One region of the Janthinobacterium sp. GMG1 genome, then DNA from elsewhere that is predicted to be linked to it. Evidence: predicted binding sites of a transcription regulator. Region 1 holds the regulator's gene; each other region holds the start of a gene.

Region 1 (4,636 bases):
CATGGAAACCGTACGCAAGGGACGCAACAACACCATGCCGGCCTTCAGTGATTTCCTCGGCGAATCCAAGGTACACGTGCTGTCGGCGTATGTCTGGAGCCTGTCGAATCCGCAGGCACCCGCAAAGTAAAAATGGAACCTCAAGTCATCAAGATGTATGCGGCCCGCGAGCAAATCTACCCTCGCGAGGCCAAAGGACGCTACGCTACCTGGCGATGGGTATGCGTATGGCTTACCCAGCTCGCGTTCTACGGCTTGCCGTGGTTGACCTGGAATGGCAGGCAAGCCCTGCTGTTCGATTTGACCACGCGCAAGTTCTACATTTTCGGCGTCGTGCTGTGGCCCCAGGATTTCATCTATCTGGCGGCCCTGCTGATCATCTGTGCGTATTTGTTGTTCCTCGTCACGGCCATTGCCGGGCGGGTGTGGTGCGGGTTCTCTTGCCCGCAAACGGTATACACGGAAATTTTCCTGTGGGTCGAACGCCACATCGAGGGCACGCGCAGCGCGCGCATGGCCCTCGACAAGCAGGGCCCCTCCGTGCGCAAGGCGTTCAAGAAGACGGCCAAGCACCTGGCATGGGGCGCCATCGCCCTGTGGACGGGCTTTACCTTTGTCGGCTACTTCACGCCGATCAAGGAACTGGCGCAGTCGGTGACCACCCTGAACTTCGGTCCCTGGGAATGGTTCTGGGTCTTGTTCTACAGCCTGGCAACCTACGGCAACGCGGGCTGGCTGCGCGAGCAGGTGTGCAAATACATGTGCCCCTACGCGCGCTTTCAGAGCGCCATGTTCGACCAGGACACCCTGATCATCACCTATGATGCCAAGCGCGGCGAACCACGCGGCGCCATGAGCAAGAAGGCCGGCAACAACGACAAGCTGGGCGATTGCATCGACTGTACCCTGTGCGTGCAGGTGTGTCCGACCGGTATCGATATCCGCAACGGCCTGCAGTATGAATGCATCGGTTGCGCCGCTTGCGTCGATGCCTGCAACAGCGTGATGGACAAGGTTGACCGGCCACGGGGACTGGTACGCTACAGTACCGACCATGCGATGGAAAACAACTTCAATTCGAAGCAGATACGCCAGCGCGCCATGCGCCCGCGCGTCCTGATCTACACTTCCATCCTGGCCCTGATCATCATCGCCGTATGTACGTCGCTGGCCCTGCGCACGCCCCTGAAAATGGACGTGATCCGCGACCGCGGTTCGATGGGACGCGAAGTGGAAGACGGCATGATTGAAAACGTCTACCGTCTGCAGATCATGAACACGTCGGAGCAAACCCAGCATTTCAAGATCAGCGCTTCCGGCCTGCCGGGCCTGACCTTGCTGACGCGCGAAGAAGTGACCTTGCAGCCGACGGAAACGCTGGGTTGGCCGATCCGCCTGCGCGTGCCGCACGGCGTGGGAGAGAAGGGTTCGAACAAGATTGCGATCGAATTGCACTCGCTGGACAACCCGTCGCTGCATGTGCGTGAAAGCGCGGTATTCATCGTGCCACGTTAACAAGGAAAGGCGGAAGGGGACCGGGTGCCCTCGCCGCCGCCACGAAGTTGCAGGAAGGCCGGTCCCCATGCGGGGACTGGCTGATTAAACAGGAGAAATATCATGTCCGACAGTCTGAAACTGCAAGCCCCCGTTGCACCGTGGTACAAGCATCGCTGGCCATGGCTGCTGATGATCGGCCCCGGCCTGTCCGTGGTCGTCGGCAGCTTCATGGGCTATATCGCGTTTACGCAGCCCGATGCGCTGGTGGTGGGCGATTATTACAAGCAGGGCAAGGCGATCAACCAGGATTTGAAGCGCGACACGATCGCCAGCGACCTGGCCATGGATACGAGCCTGTCGTATGACGTGGCGCAAGCACGCCTGACCGGTTCCGTGCACAGCTTCGGCAAGGCTTACCAGGGTCCGCTGCAGCTGCACCTGGCGCATGCGACCCTGCCGGAAAAGGATATCAAGGTGCTGGTGCAGCCCGATGCGGCCGGCAATTTTTCCGTGGCGCTGCCGATGCTCGAGCGCAGCCGCTGGCAAGTGCTGGTGGAAAACGACAAACGCGAGTGGCGCCTGTCCGGCATCTGGACCTGGCCGCTGCAACGCAGCATCGCGCTGCATGCGGACGAAGAGCTGTAAGCCTTATTTGCAGATGTCGGTTCCGGCCGTAATGGCCTTCAGCTTGGCCGGCTGCAATATCTCGATCTCGCGGTTCGACACGCGCAGCCAGCCTTCCTTCTTGAATTTGGATAGCAGGCGGCTGACGCTCTCGATGGTCAGGCCCAGGTAGTTGCCGATTTCCTCGCGCGACATGCGCAGCTGGAAATTGCTGCCCGAATAGCCGCGCGCTTCATAGCGCGACGCCAGGTTGACGATGAAGGCGGCAAACCGCTGCGTCGCCTGCATATTGCCCAGCAACAGCATCACGCTTTGCTCGCGCGTGATTTCCTGGCTCATCATGCGGTGGAAATGGCGCAGCAGGGTCGGCATATTGCCCAGCAATTGTTCCAGGCTGGAAAACGGGATTTCACACACTTCGCTGTCTTCCAGCGCCACTGCATTACAGTGGTGGCGGTCGGCGCTGATGGCATCCATGCCCAGCAGTTCGCCCGCCATCTGGAAACCCGTCACCTGCTCTTCGCCACCGGGATTGATCTGGTACGTCTTGAAGTGCCCCAGGCGGATCGCATACAGGTTCTGGAACGAGTCACCGATGCGGAACAGCGAGGCGCCGCGCACGATCTTGCGGCGGCGGCCGATGATCTGGTCCAGCCTGTCCATGTCGCCCACATCGAGGCCCATCGGCAGGCACAATTGATGCATGCTGCAGGTCGAGCATCGCGCACGCAACGCCTCCACGTTCACGGTGGGCAAGGTGGGAGTGAGTAGCGCTTCAGTCATGTCGGTACCTTTTAGAAAATGCAACAACAAGTTTACTGCATACAGCTGCATACAGGGTTGCCGTATACCAATTTCACCGTAATTTCGGCGAATAAACGACGTCCAGCCTTTAATTATATGGCAACATCGTCAAAAGCCCGTACGGGGCGGGCAATTTGCGCGGTGGCGCTTGCCAAGCTGGGGTATTGATAGGAAAATTCCTGACAGCATTATCTGCCGCCTGTGCCGCCCGGTACTGAAAAGGAAATCATGAAGCCTCTCGGCATCAAAGCAAAAGTCGCGCTGGCCACCAGCCTGACCTCGATCGCCATGATCGCGCTGGTCACCATGATCCAGGTGCAGCACATGCGCGACGACTTCACCCGAGTACTGCTGAGCCAGCAATCGTCCCTGATCACCCGCACCGCTGCCGAGCTCGACGACAAGCTGGGCATGCTGCTGCAGATCGTCACCCTGACGGCCCGGCAACAGCCGCCGGAATTGATCGCCCGGCCCGCCCAATTGCGCGAATACTATTCGCGCCGCTCGATGCTGGTGCTGTTCGATGACGTGCTGGTGCTCGACGCGCAGGGCGCCATCGTGGCCGACATGCCGGAAGTGGCGGGGCGCGCCGGCATCAACGTTGCCGAGCGCGAGTATTTCCAGACCGTCCTGCGCACGCGCCAGCCCATGATCACCGAACCGATGCTTGGTAAATCGAGCGGCATGCCCATCGTGCAGATGGTGGCGCCCGTGCTGGCCGCCGATGGCCGGGTGGCCGGCGTGGTGATCGGCGTGCTGCGCCTGTACAAGGACAACCTGCTGGGCCGCCTGCGCTCGGAAAAGATCGGCAAGAGCGGCTATTACTTCATCCTCACGCGCGGCGCCGTGCCGCGCTATGTGCTGCACCCCGATACGAGCCGCTTGCTGCAACCGCGCAAGCCGAACGCCAACCTGACGACGACCCAGTTGCTGAAGGAAGATGGCGAAGGCAGCATGGTCAGCACCAACAGCCGCGGCATCACGGCCGTCAACAGCTTCAAGCGCCTGAAATCCGTGAACTGGCTGCTGGCCGCCTCGCTGCCCGTCGAGGATGCCTTTGAACCGTTCGATGGCGTGCTGTACCGGCTGGTGCTGTGGAGCATCCTCGCTTCGCTGCTGGCCGCTGCCGTTCTGGGCTGGGTCACCGTGCGCCTGCTGTCGCCGCTGGTGCGCCTGCGCGACACCTTGCTGGCCCTGCGCACCAGCGGCAGCCGCTTCACCCCCGTGCCGGTACAGCAGCGCGACGAGATCGGCGAACTGACGGAAGCGTTCAACGGCCTGATGAGCGAACGCGACCGCCTGCAGCAGGAACTCGAAGCGCGCGCGGCGGAGCTGGAACAGGAACGCGACCGCGCCGAAGCGGCCAACCGCGCGAAGAGCGATTTCGTGGCCAACATGAGCCATGAAATCCGCACGCCCCTCAATGCCGTGCTGGGCATGGTGTATTTGCTGGGCAATACCAGGCTCGATACGGAACAACGCAAGTATCTGACCATGGTGCGCGTGGCGGGCCAGTCGCTGCTGGGCATCCTCAACGACGTGCTCGACTATTCGAAGATCGAGGCGCGCCGCATGGAATTGTCGCCTGTCGAATTCGACCTCGACGAAGTCATGAATACCCTGGCCACGACGATGACGATGAATGCGGGCGAAAAGGAACTGGAACTGGCCATCGCCGTCGAACCCGACGTACCGCGGCGCCTCGTCGGCG
Region 2 (4,636 bases), on a different contig from region 1:
GGTGAAAACCGCCGTCAGCCACGCCATCCGGGCATGCTGATCGCCGTGGCGCTGGGCGGCCTCGACGAGCGCGAACGGGCGCTCGAAGCGCTGCACCGGCTGGGCGCCGAGCATATCGAGGAAGCGGAAGGCACGATTGCGAATGGCGACTGGCATGATTTCGACCCGCTCAGCATTCCCGTGCTGGTGGCGTGAATCCATAAATTCCGCACCGCATGAAATTTAGGTATGATCCTTGTTAGTATTGCTAATTATTGGTAAACAATGCCGACAGGGATAGTTTCCGCGCGCCCGAAGTGACACTGGACCAAGGTGACTGCCCGTAGTACTTGCCTCGCATGCTAACGAGTATGAATAGGAGGGCGCGTCATGACACAGGCATGGTTCATTCTGACACGGGCCGATGGGCGCGACATCTGCGCGCCCTCTCCGGCACAGCTGGCCGATGCGCTGGCCGAGGTTTACCGCGGCGGCGTCACACAGGACGGCAGCCCGGCCGCCGTCCTGTTGCGCTTCGGCTACGACGATGGCTTGATGTATCAGGTCGAAGTCGCTAGCGGAGGCGAAGTCACTTTCGAGGAATGGTCGGACCGCGATTGTGAAATCGCCCTGGCCACGCCGCGCCACATGTCGGCCCTGCCGCAGGGCGACGCGCTGCAGCTGTGGCAATGGCTGGCGCAGCGCCAGGTGGCGAAGATCCGCAGCCAGCCCTGGCAGGGCGGCTAGCCCGTCGCTTTCAACTGGCTCAGTGCGCCATCAGCACGGGGATCGTCATGCTTTGCAGAATCGTGCGCGTGACGCCGCCCAGGATGGTTTCGCGCAGGCGCGAATGGCCATACGCTCCCATCACCAGCAAGTCGACCGACAGGTCGGCCGCATGCGACAGCAGCACTTCGCCGATATCGCCGCGCCGCACGCCACCACCATCGAGCAAATGCAGCCGCGCTTCCACGCCGTGGCGCGCCAAGTAGTGCGTCAGCTCGGCACCTGGATGTTCGCCGTGCTCGGCGGCATGCACCTGGGCGTCGAAGATGGCCACGTGGACTTGCCCGGCCCGCTGCAGCAGGGGCAGGGCAGCGCTCACGGCGCGGCTCGCTTCCTTGCTGGCGTTCCAGGAAATGAGCACATTGCGCGCGGCCGCCGGCGGCGCCAGCAGGGGCAGCGGCGGCGCATACGGCACGATCAGCACGGGACGGCCCGAATGCAGCAGCACATAGGCGGGAAAGTCGCGCATCACGGACGGCGACTTATCCTTGGCATTGTATTGACTGATGACGACCAGGTCCGCATAGCGGGCCAGCAGGCTGATGCCGCCCGCCGCCTCGTCGTCGAGCACGCGCTGTTCGAACGAGGCGACGCCGGCCGCGCGCACCTGCGCCTCGAAACCGTCGAGGGCGCGCGTCGCCCGTTCCCGCAGGAAATTCAGATGCAAGCTCAGGTTCGGATCCGCATCGAGGTCGGGCTGGTTCTGGTACAGCAGCCGCGACACGCCCGTCAGCGCCACACCCGTCAGGTGGCCGCCGCACGCCTGGGCGATGCTGGCCGCCGCTTCGATGCGGGCATTGCGCCCGGCGCCGTCGTCGATGTGGAGCAATACGGTTTTATATGTCATGGCCTGGCCTCTCGCTGTGCAGTAGTGGCCATTCTGGCACAGACGGGGAGGCGGCCGCGCACGCATGCGCCATGCTTGACAGGCTGGGCACTTGATCTGGCGCAAAGCTGACGATAAAAACTGCTCCTACACTTGATGCCACGCAGAACAACCATAACAAGCGGAGAGAGACAATCATGAAAGAACAAAAGGTAGCGCTGGTCACGGGTGGCATGGGCGGACTGGGCACGGCCCTGTGCCGCCGCCTGCATGCGGCGGGCTTTGCCGTCGTGGCGGCGCATACGCCGGGCAATGCACGGGTGGCAAGCTGGCTCGACACGCAGCAGTCACAGCAGTATTATTTTCATCCCCTGGCCATCGACGTGGGCGATTTCGATGCCTGCAGCGAGGCCGTGGCAAGCGTGCTGGCGCAGTTTGGCCGCATCGACGTGCTGGTCAACAACGCCGGCATCACGCGCGACCAGAGCATGCGCAAGATGGAGTTGCCGCACTGGGCCGAGGTCATGCGCACCAATCTCGACAGCCTGTTCAACATGAGCAAGCAGGTGCTGGAACCCATGCTGGAAAAAAAATGGGGCCGCATCATCAATATCTCGTCCGTCAACGGGCAGAAGGGTGCGTTTGGCCAGTGCAACTATGCGGCCGCGAAGGCGGGCGTGCATGGCTTCAGCAAGGCGCTGGCGCTGGAAGTGGCGCGCCATGGCATCACCGTCAACACGGTCTCGCCCGGTTACCTGCGCACGCAGATGGTGACGGCCGTGCCGGCCGATATCCTGGAAACGAAGATCCTGCCGCAGATTCCCCTGGGCCGCCTGGGCGAGCCGGACGAGGTGGCTGCCCTGGTCGCTTACCTGGCGTCCGACGAGGCGGCATTCGTCACGGGCGCGAACATCGCCATCAATGGCGGACAGCACATGAGTTAAGCAAGCGTGTAGCTTGCACAGAGGCAATGGCAGTAGAGGAGACCCGTCCACCCAGCCGGCGCACAGACGCTGGCGCAGGACGGAAGGCAATGGCAGTCACGCTGGAAAACACGGGGCAGGGCAGCGATGCCTTGCCCTTTGTTGTTACGCCGCCGTCATGCTACGGTCAGTGACTCAGCGCTGGGTTTTTTCCAGCCGCGTCTGGCAATCGATGCACAGGCGCGCTTCCGGGCGCGCGTTCAGGCGCGACAGGCCGATGGCCTCGCCGCAGTTGTCGCACAGGCCGTAGCTGCCATCGGCAAACTTGGCCAGCGCATGCTTGATGATGGCCAGCTGCGCCTGGTTGTGCTCGGCCGCTTCGCTGACGAGGGCGTTCAAGGTGCGCACGCTGGCGTTGTCGGCCGGCGAGGCTTCGATTTCATTGAGCAGGGAGGCGCGCGCGTCTGCTTCGGCCGCTTCGTTCTCGATCTGTTCCAGCAACGCCAGCTTGCGTTGCTCCAGCACGCCCTGCAGGCGCTGCAGCTGGTCTTGCGGCAATCCATTCATGGCTGTCCCCGATAGGCGTCTGTCCTATATGGTAGTCCAGGATGGGCGACTCTGCTTGCGCTACTACCCGCGCCGCGTTTGACGCGGCGCAGGCGGGCAGGGGCCGTTCTATGCTGGTTCTTTCAGGCAGTTGACCATCCAGGCGACGCCGAACTGGTCTTTCAGCATGCCGAAACGCTTGGCCCAGAACGTTTCCTCCAGGGGCATCTGGATGTTGCCGTCACGCGCCAGCGCGTCGAACACCCGTTCCGCCTCTTCCGGCGTATCGACGGTCAGGCAGATCGAGCTGCCGTGCATGCCCTTGGCGCCATCTTCGCTGCAGCCGCCGTCCGAGCCCATCAGCATGGTCGGCCCCAGCTGCACGGAGCCGTGCATGATCTTGTCATACCAGTCTTCCTTGACTTGCTCCTGCATCGGCGTGCCGCGATACGGCATCAGGCACAGGTCGGTGCCATGCAGGTGCTGGCGGTAGTATTCCAGCGCTTGCGCGCAGTTTCCATCGAATTGCAAATACGGTTCGATACGCATGTTGGTCTCCTCTGGTCGCCCCGCAGGCACGATTGCCAGGCGGGGACGTCCCAGTATAGGCGCTTGCTGGCCGATTTCAATCAGTCTGGCGCCATCTCTTGCAGCCGCTCACGCACCTTGCCCAGGGTACCGAGGATGCGCTCGGGATTGCCGGCGAGGACGGCGCTGCCCAGGTGCAACAAACTCGTCGCCAGGCTGATCCAGTGCCGCACCTCGTCGTTGCGAGCGATGCGCAGGCGCACCGTGTCGAGCAGGCCGCTGAGCTGGCGTTGTGCCGTGTCCAGCCCCGCCACCGTGTGCCCGGCCGCATCGGCATACAGCTGGTTGGCTTGCTGGCGCAAGGCCACTTCCAGGGCGAAGACGGCTTGCGCCTGGCTGTGGCTGATGCCACTGTCTCCCTGGCTGGCGCGCCTGCGGATGGCGCGCATGACGGCGCCGTGCAGGGTGACGGCTGCCTGCGACAGGCTGTCGGCCAGTTGCTCCACGCGCATGGCGCTGCTGAGAGCTGCTTCGCGGCGTTCGTTGCCGCTGCCTACCGATCCATCCATCTTGCCTCCGTGGTGGTGAGGGCGGCGGCGAGCTGGGCGTGTTCGCGCCCCAGTGCCGCCAGTTGCCGGCGCGCCAGGGTATGACGCAGGCCATAAAGGCGGTATTCCTCGGTTTTGCTTTGTTGCATGTTTTTCGCCAGCACGGCCAGCAGGCGCTGCTGCGGCGTGTCCGCATACGCGATTTCCACGTCGAGCAAGCCGAGCACCATGTCGCGCTCGTTATCGCCGCTCTTGTCGTACAGCGCCAGCAAGCTGTCGAGCGCGGCCAGCAGGGCTTGCAGCGGCGCATCGCCGTCGTGCAGCACTTGCGCCAGCTGCGCCCGCTGGCTGGCTGCGCTGCCCAGGCGCGACAATTGCTGCAGCAGCAAGGTGTAGGCGCTGACATGGCGGTCGTCGATGCCGCTGCCCGGCCAGGCGCGGATGGCGGCGCCGGCGCTGGCCAGTTCCGGCTGCACGTCATAGGCATCGGCATCGGCCAG
Region 3 (4,636 bases), on a different contig from region 1:
GTCTTCCAGGATGCGCGTGAGCGTGACATCGCTCTGCGTGGCCAGGATCAGGAAGTCGTACATGCTCAGTTCGATTTCCGAAACGACGTCCGGATCGTGCGCGCGCAGCAGTTCGACCAGCGCGGCGCGGTTGCCCGGCATGCGGTTGAGAATCTCTGCCGCCTGGCGGATGCCTTCCACGCTGGTGCTTTGCGTGTCGAGCGTGCCCAGACAGCGGCCCACCAGTTCGTCGAGTTCGACCAGCAGGTCGCGGTCGATCTCGTCCAGGCGCGCCAGGTTCAGCAAGACCAGGTCGCGGCCTTCGACGGGCAGGGCATCGAGGATCTGGCCGGCCAGCGCGGGCGGCAGAAAGGCCAGGAACACGGCCTGCATCTGCACGTGTTCGTTGACGATGTATTCGGCCAGCCATTTCGGCGAAGCCCACTGCAGGCGCGCCATCTTGGGGCGGATCGCGTCGCCGTAAATATTGTTCAGCACGCTATTCGCGATATCGCTGCCCAGCGCCATGTCCAGCGAACGCTTCAGGTAGCTGCGCGAGGCGCCATGCACGCCGCTTTGCTGGCGGTAGTCGTCGAAGAAGGTCTGCATCGCCGTTTTCACGGATTCGACCTTGATGCCGCTCATGCGCGACATCACTTGCGTGACTTCCAGCAATTCTTCACGCGACAGGCAGCGCAGCACGTTGGCGGCCTGTTCTTCGCCGATGCTCAGCAGCACGATGGCTGCCTGTTCCACGGGATTCAGGCTGACGCTTTCGTATTCGGCGCCGTCGGAGGGATTATTGTTGTTGAGTTCGGCCATTTTTCTGCATCCATTGTTTGACGACTTCGGCGACACGCTCGGGTTCTTTTTCAGCCAGCACTTTCAGGTGGTCGACCATCACGTCGACCGCCGAGCCAGGTGGCGGCAAGTCATAGTTTTCCAGCAGCGGTACAACCGGCATGTTGCCGCCGGCGGACTCGCCTTCGAGCGCCAGCGGGCTGCCATTCACGCCCAGGGCTGGCGCGCCGGCAACGGCCGCGCCATTCGTGCCGGCGGCGCTGCTGCCGCCCAGTGCCATGGCGGGATCGAGCTGTTTCAGTGTTGGCGGCGCCAGGCGCGTGGTCAGCAGGCGCAGCAGCGGACGCAGGATCAGGAAGTAGCCGAGCACGGCGCCCAGGGCGTACAGCAGCCAGCTGCTGAAATCGACGACGGTGTCGCGCTCTTCCCACCACTGCGCCACGGGCGGCTTGGCCGGGAAGGCCAGCGCCGTCAGGCTCAGGCTGTCGCCGCGCTGGGCGTTGATGCCGAGGCCGCTGTTGAGCATTTTTTCAATATTGCCCAGTTCGGCAGGGGTCCAGCCCGTTTTCGGATTCGGTGCGGCGGCGCTGTTGAGGACCACGGCGACGCTGAGTTTTTCCAGGCGGCCACGGCTGCGCTTGATCTGCGTGATGCTGCGGTCGTAGGCGTACTGGCGCGTGGTGGCGTTCTTGCGGGCCGTGCCATCGTCGGATGGCTTCGGTGCGCCATCGGCGGGTGCGGCGCCGGCGGCATCGGCCGGTGCCGGCACGGCGGCCGCTGGCGGACGGTTCGACAAGCTGCCGGGAATGCCGGCCACGGTGCGGTTGCGTTCCTGCTCTTCGCGCATCGCTTCGCTCGTCACTTTCGGGGCTTCGCCGTATTTTTCCAGCGTTTCGTCCACGCGGTCATTGTTCACGGCGGCCGTCACGCTGAGCTTGAAGTTGTCTTCGCCGATGACGGGGCCGAGCAAGCCCGTGACGTTGCGGCGAATTTCATCCTGGAAACGTTTCGCGCCTTCATTGCCGGCGGCCGAGGCGTCGAAGCCGTCCGTCAGGTCGATGTGCGCGGACAGCAGGTTGCCGCCCTGGTCGACCAGGCTCACGCGCGTGGGCGCCAGGCTGGCGACGCTGCCGGCCACCATGTTGATGACGGCGGCGATCTGTTCCGGCGCCAGGGTGCGGCCCGGTTTCAGCGCCACGACGATCGAGGCGGACGACTTGTCGCCGTCGCTGGCGACAAACGATGTCGATTTCGCAATCGACAGATGGACGCGCGCCGAAGCGATCGCGTCCATCGTCATGATGCTTTGCGCCAGTTCGCCTTCCAGGCCGCGGCGGAAGCGCACGTCCTGCACGAATTGGGAAACGCCCAGCGGGTCATTCTTGTCCATCAGTTCCAGGCCGGCCGGCAGTTGCGCCGTCACGCCTTTCGAGGCCAGCAGCATGCGCACCTTGCCCAGCATGGCGTCGGGCACCAGCACCTGACCGCTGTCCGGATGCAGGCGGTAGGGGATGTGTTCGGCGTCCAGGGTGGCCATCATGTCCGTCACGGCCACTTTTTCGCGCGCGCCAAACACCGGCTTGTAGTTGGCCTGGTCGCGCCAGGCATACATGGTCACCATGGCGGTGATGCCGATGGCCAGCACGACGATGGGAACCAGGTTTTTCAGCAGGGCGGGCGGGATGGCGGGCTGGGCGCCAAGGCGCCAGCGCGCAAATGCGGACTTCATGGGGGTAATCACTTGGGGTAACTTTCGCTGGGAGGCTGGGCGTGGTTCAGGACGTGAAGATTACAGAGGCAGTTTGATGAGTTCGTCGACGGCGCCCATGACCTTGTTGCGCACTTGCATCAACATGGAGAAGGACAGGCTCGCTTCCTGACTGGCCAGCATGGCGCCGACCATGTCGTCGCTCTTGCCACTGTCGACGTCGCTCATTTTCTGCGCAGCCATGCGGTCATCGCCGTTGACCTTGCCGATGGCGTCTTTCATGCTTTGCGCAAAGGAGAAGCCGGCTTGTTCCGGCGCGCCGAACTGGGCGGCGGGCGCGATGCTGGCGCCCAAGGCGCGCGCGTCATTGCTCAGTGCTGCCAGATCGGCCTTGATCAGACCTGCGAGTTCGTTGCTCATCGTGCCCTCTACTTTCAATATGCGGTGACGTATCAATCAGAAATTACTGGTGTTGCCATTCCGGCAGGCATGACATCCCATGCCATCTTGCCCGGCCCGTTTTGCGGGGGCCATCAGTTTTATCAGTTGCCACACCATCCGCTCAAGCAGATTCAAACAAACCCGGCAGACCTGCGCCGACATGATTTACATGGCCATGATAACTAATAATTATCTGATAAAAGTTTCTTCTGGTGGCAATAAGCGGGACTGGAAACTGCCATAAAAACCGGAATCAGGTAAGCGGAATGGCGCACTGCAAATCTATATTTTGTCGCTATAAGCTTACCTCGCGGCAACTATAAAGTAAAGAGAGGATTGCCTCAAGGAATATTGATACATGGCAATATTTAGCTTTTTCATGTATTGTTCAGCACCGTAGTCATCTAGCATGCGATACGATGCGCAATCGTTTGCTTGCGGACCGTTACCCTAGGTCAAGATGATGCTGTATTTAATTTCGGGCGATCCGTATAATTTGTTCTGCCACCGCAATACCGACATGACCACTACATGACAATCCTTACCAAGACAGATCAAACTGTGCGCCATCAAGTCCTCGATTCCTGTCTGCTTGGACGTCCTGTCCATTTGCTGCATGTATTCGGCGCCCAGCTACGCGACGACCTGGCCATGGCCCTGCGCCAGCCGATGAGCCGTCGCTACTGGGGTAATTTCCAGATCGACGCCGTGACCTTGTCGCGCGTGGAGAACGAGGACAGCGTGAACCGCTGGCTGAGTTTTTCCACGCCGGCCAGCCAGACGGGCTTTGCCCTCGAACGGCAGATACTCTTGAGCGTGCTGAACTATCGCTATGGTAGTGCCGGTGCCAAGGGGGCGTTGCCCGATCCGGCACAGGTGCGCGTGACAGCCACGGAGGAGCGCCTCGCTGTGGTGCTTGGACAACAGTTGGTGAGCAGTTTGTTCGCCCGCGTCCACAAGAACCTGCAAACCCTGGGCAAAAGCAGCGACATCGACACCAGTGCCGAGGTCGCCGTGCAGTCGGGCGTGCATCCGGTGCGCGGCAGCTGGATCGTCACCGTGGCGCTCAGCGACGTCGAGGCGGGGCAGAGCGGCCAGTTCTGGTTCTCGCTGGACAAGCGCCTGATGGCCGACGTGCTGCGCGGCTTGCTGCCCGAGCGCGCGCAAGCGAAGAAAGCCCTGCGTGGCAGCGTGCGTCCGCTCGCGTCGCGCCTGCAAGTGACGCTGGAAGGCCGGCTCGTCAGCAAACAGGTGCAACTGGGCGCCTTGTTCGACCTGCGCGTGGGTGACGTGATTCCCGTCAGCCTCAGCCGTACCGACGTCATGCTCGACGACTCCCGTCTCTTTACAGCTGCTGTTTCCGAACACAAGGGCAAGCTCTGTTTAACCTCCTTTGAAGATGTCGAATAATATGAATATGACCGATACCAACCAGAGCGAAACCTTGCTGGAAGACCTGGGCGATGACATGATCATCGACCAGGGCGATGTGTCCGACGTGGCCAGCGGCCGCGCGCGACGCGACATTCCGCAGATGATGCGCAAGATTCCCGTCACTCTGACCCTGGAAGTGGGCTCGGCCCGCATTTCGCTGGAGGAATTGATGGCCATCGGCCCGGAAAGCGTGATCGAACTCGACATGCTGGCCGGCGAACCGCTGGTGATCAAGGTCAACGGCACGCCGATCGGCCGCGCCGAAGTGGTGGT
Region 4 (4,636 bases), on a different contig from region 1:
CAGGCTGACGGGCGCGCTCGAAGCCGTCACGGGCGTGGCCACCGTGTGCGTCTCGCTGGCGCGCCACGGTGCCACGGTGCAGTTCGACGAACGGCTGGCCACGCAGGAACGCCTGCTGGCGGCCGTCAATGACGCCGGCTTCATGGGTGAAGCGACGGATGAAGAACAGCTGGCCTCGTGCAGCGGCGCCTGCGGCCACTGCCGCCACTGAACGCTGCCGCCAACTCCCCGCTCAGCCTTCCCGCGCGCCCCGGTCGCGCAGATGCGCCAGCACGCGGCGCGGTCCCAGCGCCTGCAAGTCGAACGGCGGCAACTCGATGGCGTCGAGCGTATTCTTGAACAGCAGACCCAGTTCCGTGTCGCCTTCCAGGCTCAGGCGGCGGCTGAAGAACAGGGTGTCCGGATCTTCCTGGCGCCGCGCCAGCAGCATCAGATCATGCACGCTGGCGGCGATGCACAGGTCCGGCACGTCGACATAGCGCTCGGCCACGAACACCGTGCCCTGCCACTCGAAATCGAAGGCGATGCCCGCGTCCAGCAGCCGCAAGCGCAGGCTGCGCCCTTCCAGGCTACGCCGCACGTCGTCGGGCAATTGCGGCGCCAGCAGACGGTTCAAGCCTTGCACGAACAGCCAGGAGGCGGGATACGGCGGCAGCTTGGACAGCAATTCGGCCAGCGGTTCGGGCAGCCGGTACGACACGGCGGGCTTGCTCATACTCGGCTTGGCCGGGACGGGCAATCTTTCCAGTTGATCTTGCATGGTGCTTCCTTTCGAGGCGTTCAATGGGCGGCGTGCTGTTCCATGCCGGGCTGGCCGTGCCAGTAGCCGTCACAGGCGCCGGCCGGCTGGCAGGCCGCCAGCTGGGCCTGGGCGCCGATCCCGCTGACCTGGCCGCGGCGGGCGCGGTCAAAGATGGCGATCACCTGTTCCGTATGCATGGCCTGCGGGCTGATGCGCGCCACCGCCACGCCCATGTCGCGCATGGCGTCGAGTTCGCGCACCAGGTTGTAGACCAGCGCCGACTGCGTCTGCGTGCCGTTCAACACGAGGAACGGCACTTCATCGCGCGTGCGCAGCAGCAGGCCGTCCGGCTCTTCCAGGCAGCTGTAGCCACAATCGTCCTTCGGCAGATTGCGGTTGCGCGCCGTGAAGCAGCGCGCGGAAAACGCCAGCGGCATGCGGCCGTAGGCGAACACTTCCGTCTCCAGCCCTTCCGGTTTCTGGCGCTGCATCTCGGCCAGCGCCGTCTGCCCCATTTCCAACGGCATCACCCAGCGCCGCGCGCCCAGGCGCGCCAGCAATTGCAGGCTGGGGCCGTTGAACAGGTTCAAATGGGGACCGGCGACGAAGGACGCGCCCTTTTCCATGCAGTGCACGGCGCCCATGTCGTTGGCCTCGACGCCGTAGCGGCCATTGCCCGTGATGCGGCGCAGGGTCGCCAGTTCCGCGCCCGCCTCGATCAGCGCCTGCGTCGACAGCACCACTTCCTTGCCGGCGTCGGCCAGCATGTCGGCGATATCGAGCCAGTCGGCCAGGCGTACCTCATGCCGGCGCGAGCAGACGGTTTCGCCCAGGTACACGATATCGACGGCGGTGCCGGCGATCTGCTGGTAAAACTCGAAAACGGTGGCGCGCGGCCAGTAGTACAGCAAGGGGCCCAAAGAGAGTTTTAACATGTCTTTTCCATTTTTTTAGTTTACAAAACCGTAGCGAGCGGTTCGCGGCGAGGCCGAGAAGCGCAGCTGTGCTAGAGCACAGCGAGCATCGCAGGCCACGCCCCGGAACGCGCAGTAGGTTTTGCTATTTCCAAGAGCGGTGGTAGGCACCCAAGGTGTGCTGCTGACCCTCGGCCAGCTTGTCCATGGCCGCCATCCAGCCCGGCTTGACAGCGTAGCGCGCATTACCTTCGCGGCAGGCGTCGATCGCTTCGCGCCACACGCGCGTCACCTGCGCCACATAGGCGGGACTGCGCTGGCGTCCTTCGATTTTCACGGCGCGCACGCCCATGGCGATCAGCTGCGGCAGCAGCGCCAGCGTGTTCAGGCTGGCCGGTTCCTCGATGGCGTAATACTCTTCGTCATTGACTTCGAAACGCCCCTTGCACAGGGTGGGATAGCTGGCGTTTTCACCGGGCGCATAGCGGTCGATCAACACGCCGTTCAGGCGCGATTCCAGGCCCTTCGGCGTTTCCAGCCAGCGCACGGATTTCGCCGGCGAGCACACGCCGTGCGTGTTCGGCGCCTCGCCCGTCGCATACGACGACAGCGCGCAGCGCCCTTCGACCATCACGCACAGGCTGCCGAAGCCGAAAACCTCGATCTCGACTTCCGTCTTGGCGATCAATTGCTCGACCTGCGCCATCGACAGCACGCGCGGCAGCACGGCGCGGGCGATGCCGAAGTGTTCATGGTAAAAATTGATGGCTTCGTAGTTGGTGGCCGAGCCCTGCACGGACAGGTGCAGGCGCAGCTGCGGGTGGTGCTGGGCCGCATACGCCATCAGGCCAGGATCGGCCACGATCATGGCGTCGATGCCGGCTTGCGCGGCGCGGTCGATGGCGCTGCGCCACACGGCCCAGTTGTGCGGCTGCGGATAGGTGTTCAGCGCCAGCAGCACCTTGCGTCCATATTGATGGGCGTAGCGCACGCCCTCGGCGATGGCCTTCTCGTCGAAATTGAGGCCGGCGAAATTGCGCGCATTGGTGGCATCGCGAAAGCCCAGGTAGACGGTGTCGGCGCCATTGTCGACGGCCGCTTTCAAGGCAGGCAGGCTGCCGGCGGGGCAGACCAGTTCCAGCGGTCCGGCCACGCGGGTGGCGGTGGTTGAATCAAGCATCATGATATTCACAGTCCTGTATCGGCTCAGGGTGCAGACTATAGCCCCGCCCATGCCGCCCAGTCCTTGACGCAGGTGAAGGAATGCATGCATGGCTGGCGCGCGTTCAACTTGCTTGACCTGGCTGTAAAATGCCCCACTTTTCTCCCTCTTCGATTGCCCGCCATGACCCGCAAACCGCTGCTGATTTTCCTGCTCACCCTGTTCCTCACCGCGCTGCAAGTGCAGTGGGCCGGCCCGGCCGATGGCTATGACGCAGAGACCATCTCCGTCCTGTCGCCGGAAGTACTGGGCGCGTATCCGGGCGTGCTGCTGCTGTTCCTGCTGGCCGTGTTCGCGCGCCGCCAACTGCCGCTGCTGCGTCAGGCCGCCATCTGCACGGGCCTGCTGGCCGTCTACTGGCTGCTGGCGAACTACGTGACGTTCGACGCACGCGTGGCCAGCTGGAGCACCTACTCGCCGCTGGAAATCTGGGCGCACGTGCTGCCCGCCTCCGTCGCCAGCATCGCCGCCTGCGGCGTCGCGTTCTTTTGCGCGAGCTGGCTGATCCTGCGCGAAACGCGCTGGAACAAAACCGGTTGAGGTGGTTTTTTCACCTGCATCAAGGATTCGTCACGCAACTGCACGCACCCTTTGACGCCACTATATTTAGTGATTAATCTCCATAAAAACACCGCATGTTGTGTTTATTGGAGGTTTCATGACGACAAATGCAGTTTCCCCCACACGCGGCCAGGTCGATGTCGCCGCGTCCATCAATGAATACCTGGACCGGCGCGACTGGCGTGTCAACGCCAATGCCAACCAGGGCTACTCGCTGGGTGGCCTGATACTCAACGTGTCGGGCAAGGTCATCGCCAACTACTGGCTGGACCAGGTGTATCCGCCGGAAGTGGGCGCGGCGCACCGCGAAGCGGCGCTGCACATCCACGACCTCGACATGCTGGCCGGCTATTGCGCCGGCTGGTCGCTGCGCACCCTGCTGCACGAAGGCTTGAATGGCGTGCCGGGCAAGATCGAATCGGGCCCGCCGAAACACATGTCGAGCGCCATCGGCCAGATCGTCAATTTCCTCGGCACCCTGCAAAACGAGTGGGCCGGCGCGCAGGCGTTCAGCTCCTTCGACACCTACATGGCGCCCTACATCCGCAAGGACAGCCTGCGCTACGAAGACGTGCGCCAGTACATGCAGGAGCTGATCTTCAACCTCAACGTGCCATCGCGCTGGGGCACGCAAACGCCATTCACCAACCTCACGTTCGACTGGGTCTGCCCGGACGACCTGCGCGAACAGATTCCCGTCATCGCCGGCCAGGAGATGGACTTCAGCTATGGCGAGCTGCAGGCGGAGATGGACATGATCAACCGCGCCTACATCGAGATCATGATGGCGGGCGACGCCAAGGGACGCGTGTTTACCTTCCCCATCCCCACCTATAACATCACCGAGGATTTCGACTGGCATAGCGAAAACGCGGAACGCCTGTTCGAGATGACGGCCCGCTACGGCCTGCCCTACTTCCAGAACTTCATCAATTCGGAACTCAAGCCGAACATGATCCGCTCCATGTGCTGCCGCTTGCAGCTGGACTTGCGCGAACTGCTCAAAAGGGGCAATGGCCTGTTCGGTTCCGCCGAGCAGACCGGTTCCCTGGGCGTGGTGACGATCAACTGCGCGCGCCTGGGCCACTTGTGGCGCGGCGACGAGCCAGCGTTGCTGGCCGACCTGGACCGCCTGCTGGAACTGGGCAAGACCAGCCTGGAAATCAAGCGCCGCACCATCGAGGAACTGATGCAGCA

What was found. Region 1 encodes FNR, which switches genes on or off when oxygen is low (the NO sensors DNR and NnrR bind a similar motif). Its sites were predicted from a motif close to TTGATNNNNATCAA; they were not measured.
Region 2: a site for FNR is predicted at 1,704-1,717, ahead of SJI03_RS17205 (universal stress protein). Genes of this name have one in related genera too.
Region 3: a site for FNR is predicted at 3,281-3,294, ahead of SJI03_RS24465 (FliM/FliN family flagellar motor switch protein). Genes of this name have one in related genera too.
Region 4: a site for FNR is predicted at 2,903-2,916, ahead of ubiU (ubiquinone anaerobic biosynthesis protein UbiU). Genes of this name have one in related genera too.

What each region holds. Positions count from the first base shown of each region.
Region 1 covers NZ_JAXQNT010000013.1:62,407-67,042, forward strand. Annotated here, with positions in the region: gene ccoP (cytochrome-c oxidase, cbb3-type subunit III) at 1-130, shown strand, start outside; gene ccoG (cytochrome c oxidase accessory protein CcoG) at 133-1,515, shown strand; gene SJI03_RS25415 (FixH family protein) at 1,618-2,142, shown strand; gene fnr (fumarate/nitrate reduction transcriptional regulator Fnr) at 2,146-2,904, opposite strand; gene SJI03_RS25425 (response regulator) at 3,154-4,636, shown strand, end outside.
Region 2 covers NZ_JAXQNT010000006.1:123,585-128,220, forward strand. Annotated here, with positions in the region: gene SJI03_RS17195 (glycine zipper domain-containing protein) at 1-195, shown strand, start outside; gene SJI03_RS17200 (hypothetical protein) at 370-726, shown strand; gene SJI03_RS17205 (universal stress protein) at 746-1,612, opposite strand; gene phbB (acetoacetyl-CoA reductase) at 1,789-2,535, shown strand; gene SJI03_RS17215 (TraR/DksA family transcriptional regulator) at 2,710-3,081, opposite strand; gene SJI03_RS17220 (VOC family protein) at 3,190-3,609, opposite strand; gene SJI03_RS17225 (hypothetical protein) at 3,690-4,157, opposite strand; gene SJI03_RS17230 (hypothetical protein) at 4,142-4,636, opposite strand, start outside.
Region 3 covers NZ_JAXQNT010000011.1:187,992-192,627, forward strand. Annotated here, with positions in the region: gene SJI03_RS24450 (flagellar motor switch protein FliG) at 1-801, opposite strand, end outside; gene fliF (flagellar basal-body MS-ring/collar protein FliF) at 779-2,509, opposite strand; gene SJI03_RS24460 (flagellar hook-basal body complex protein FliE) at 2,570-2,908, opposite strand; gene SJI03_RS24465 (FliM/FliN family flagellar motor switch protein) at 3,461-4,339, shown strand; gene SJI03_RS24470 (FliM/FliN family flagellar motor switch protein) at 4,341-4,636, shown strand, end outside.
Region 4 covers NZ_JAXQNT010000009.1:134,371-139,006, forward strand. Annotated here, with positions in the region: gene SJI03_RS22165 (heavy-metal-associated domain-containing protein) at 1-211, shown strand, start outside; gene ubiT (ubiquinone anaerobic biosynthesis accessory factor UbiT) at 233-760, opposite strand; gene ubiV (ubiquinone anaerobic biosynthesis protein UbiV) at 781-1,677, opposite strand; gene ubiU (ubiquinone anaerobic biosynthesis protein UbiU) at 1,802-2,839, opposite strand; gene SJI03_RS22185 (hypothetical protein) at 3,002-3,418, shown strand; gene SJI03_RS22190 (ribonucleoside triphosphate reductase) at 3,537-4,636, shown strand, end outside.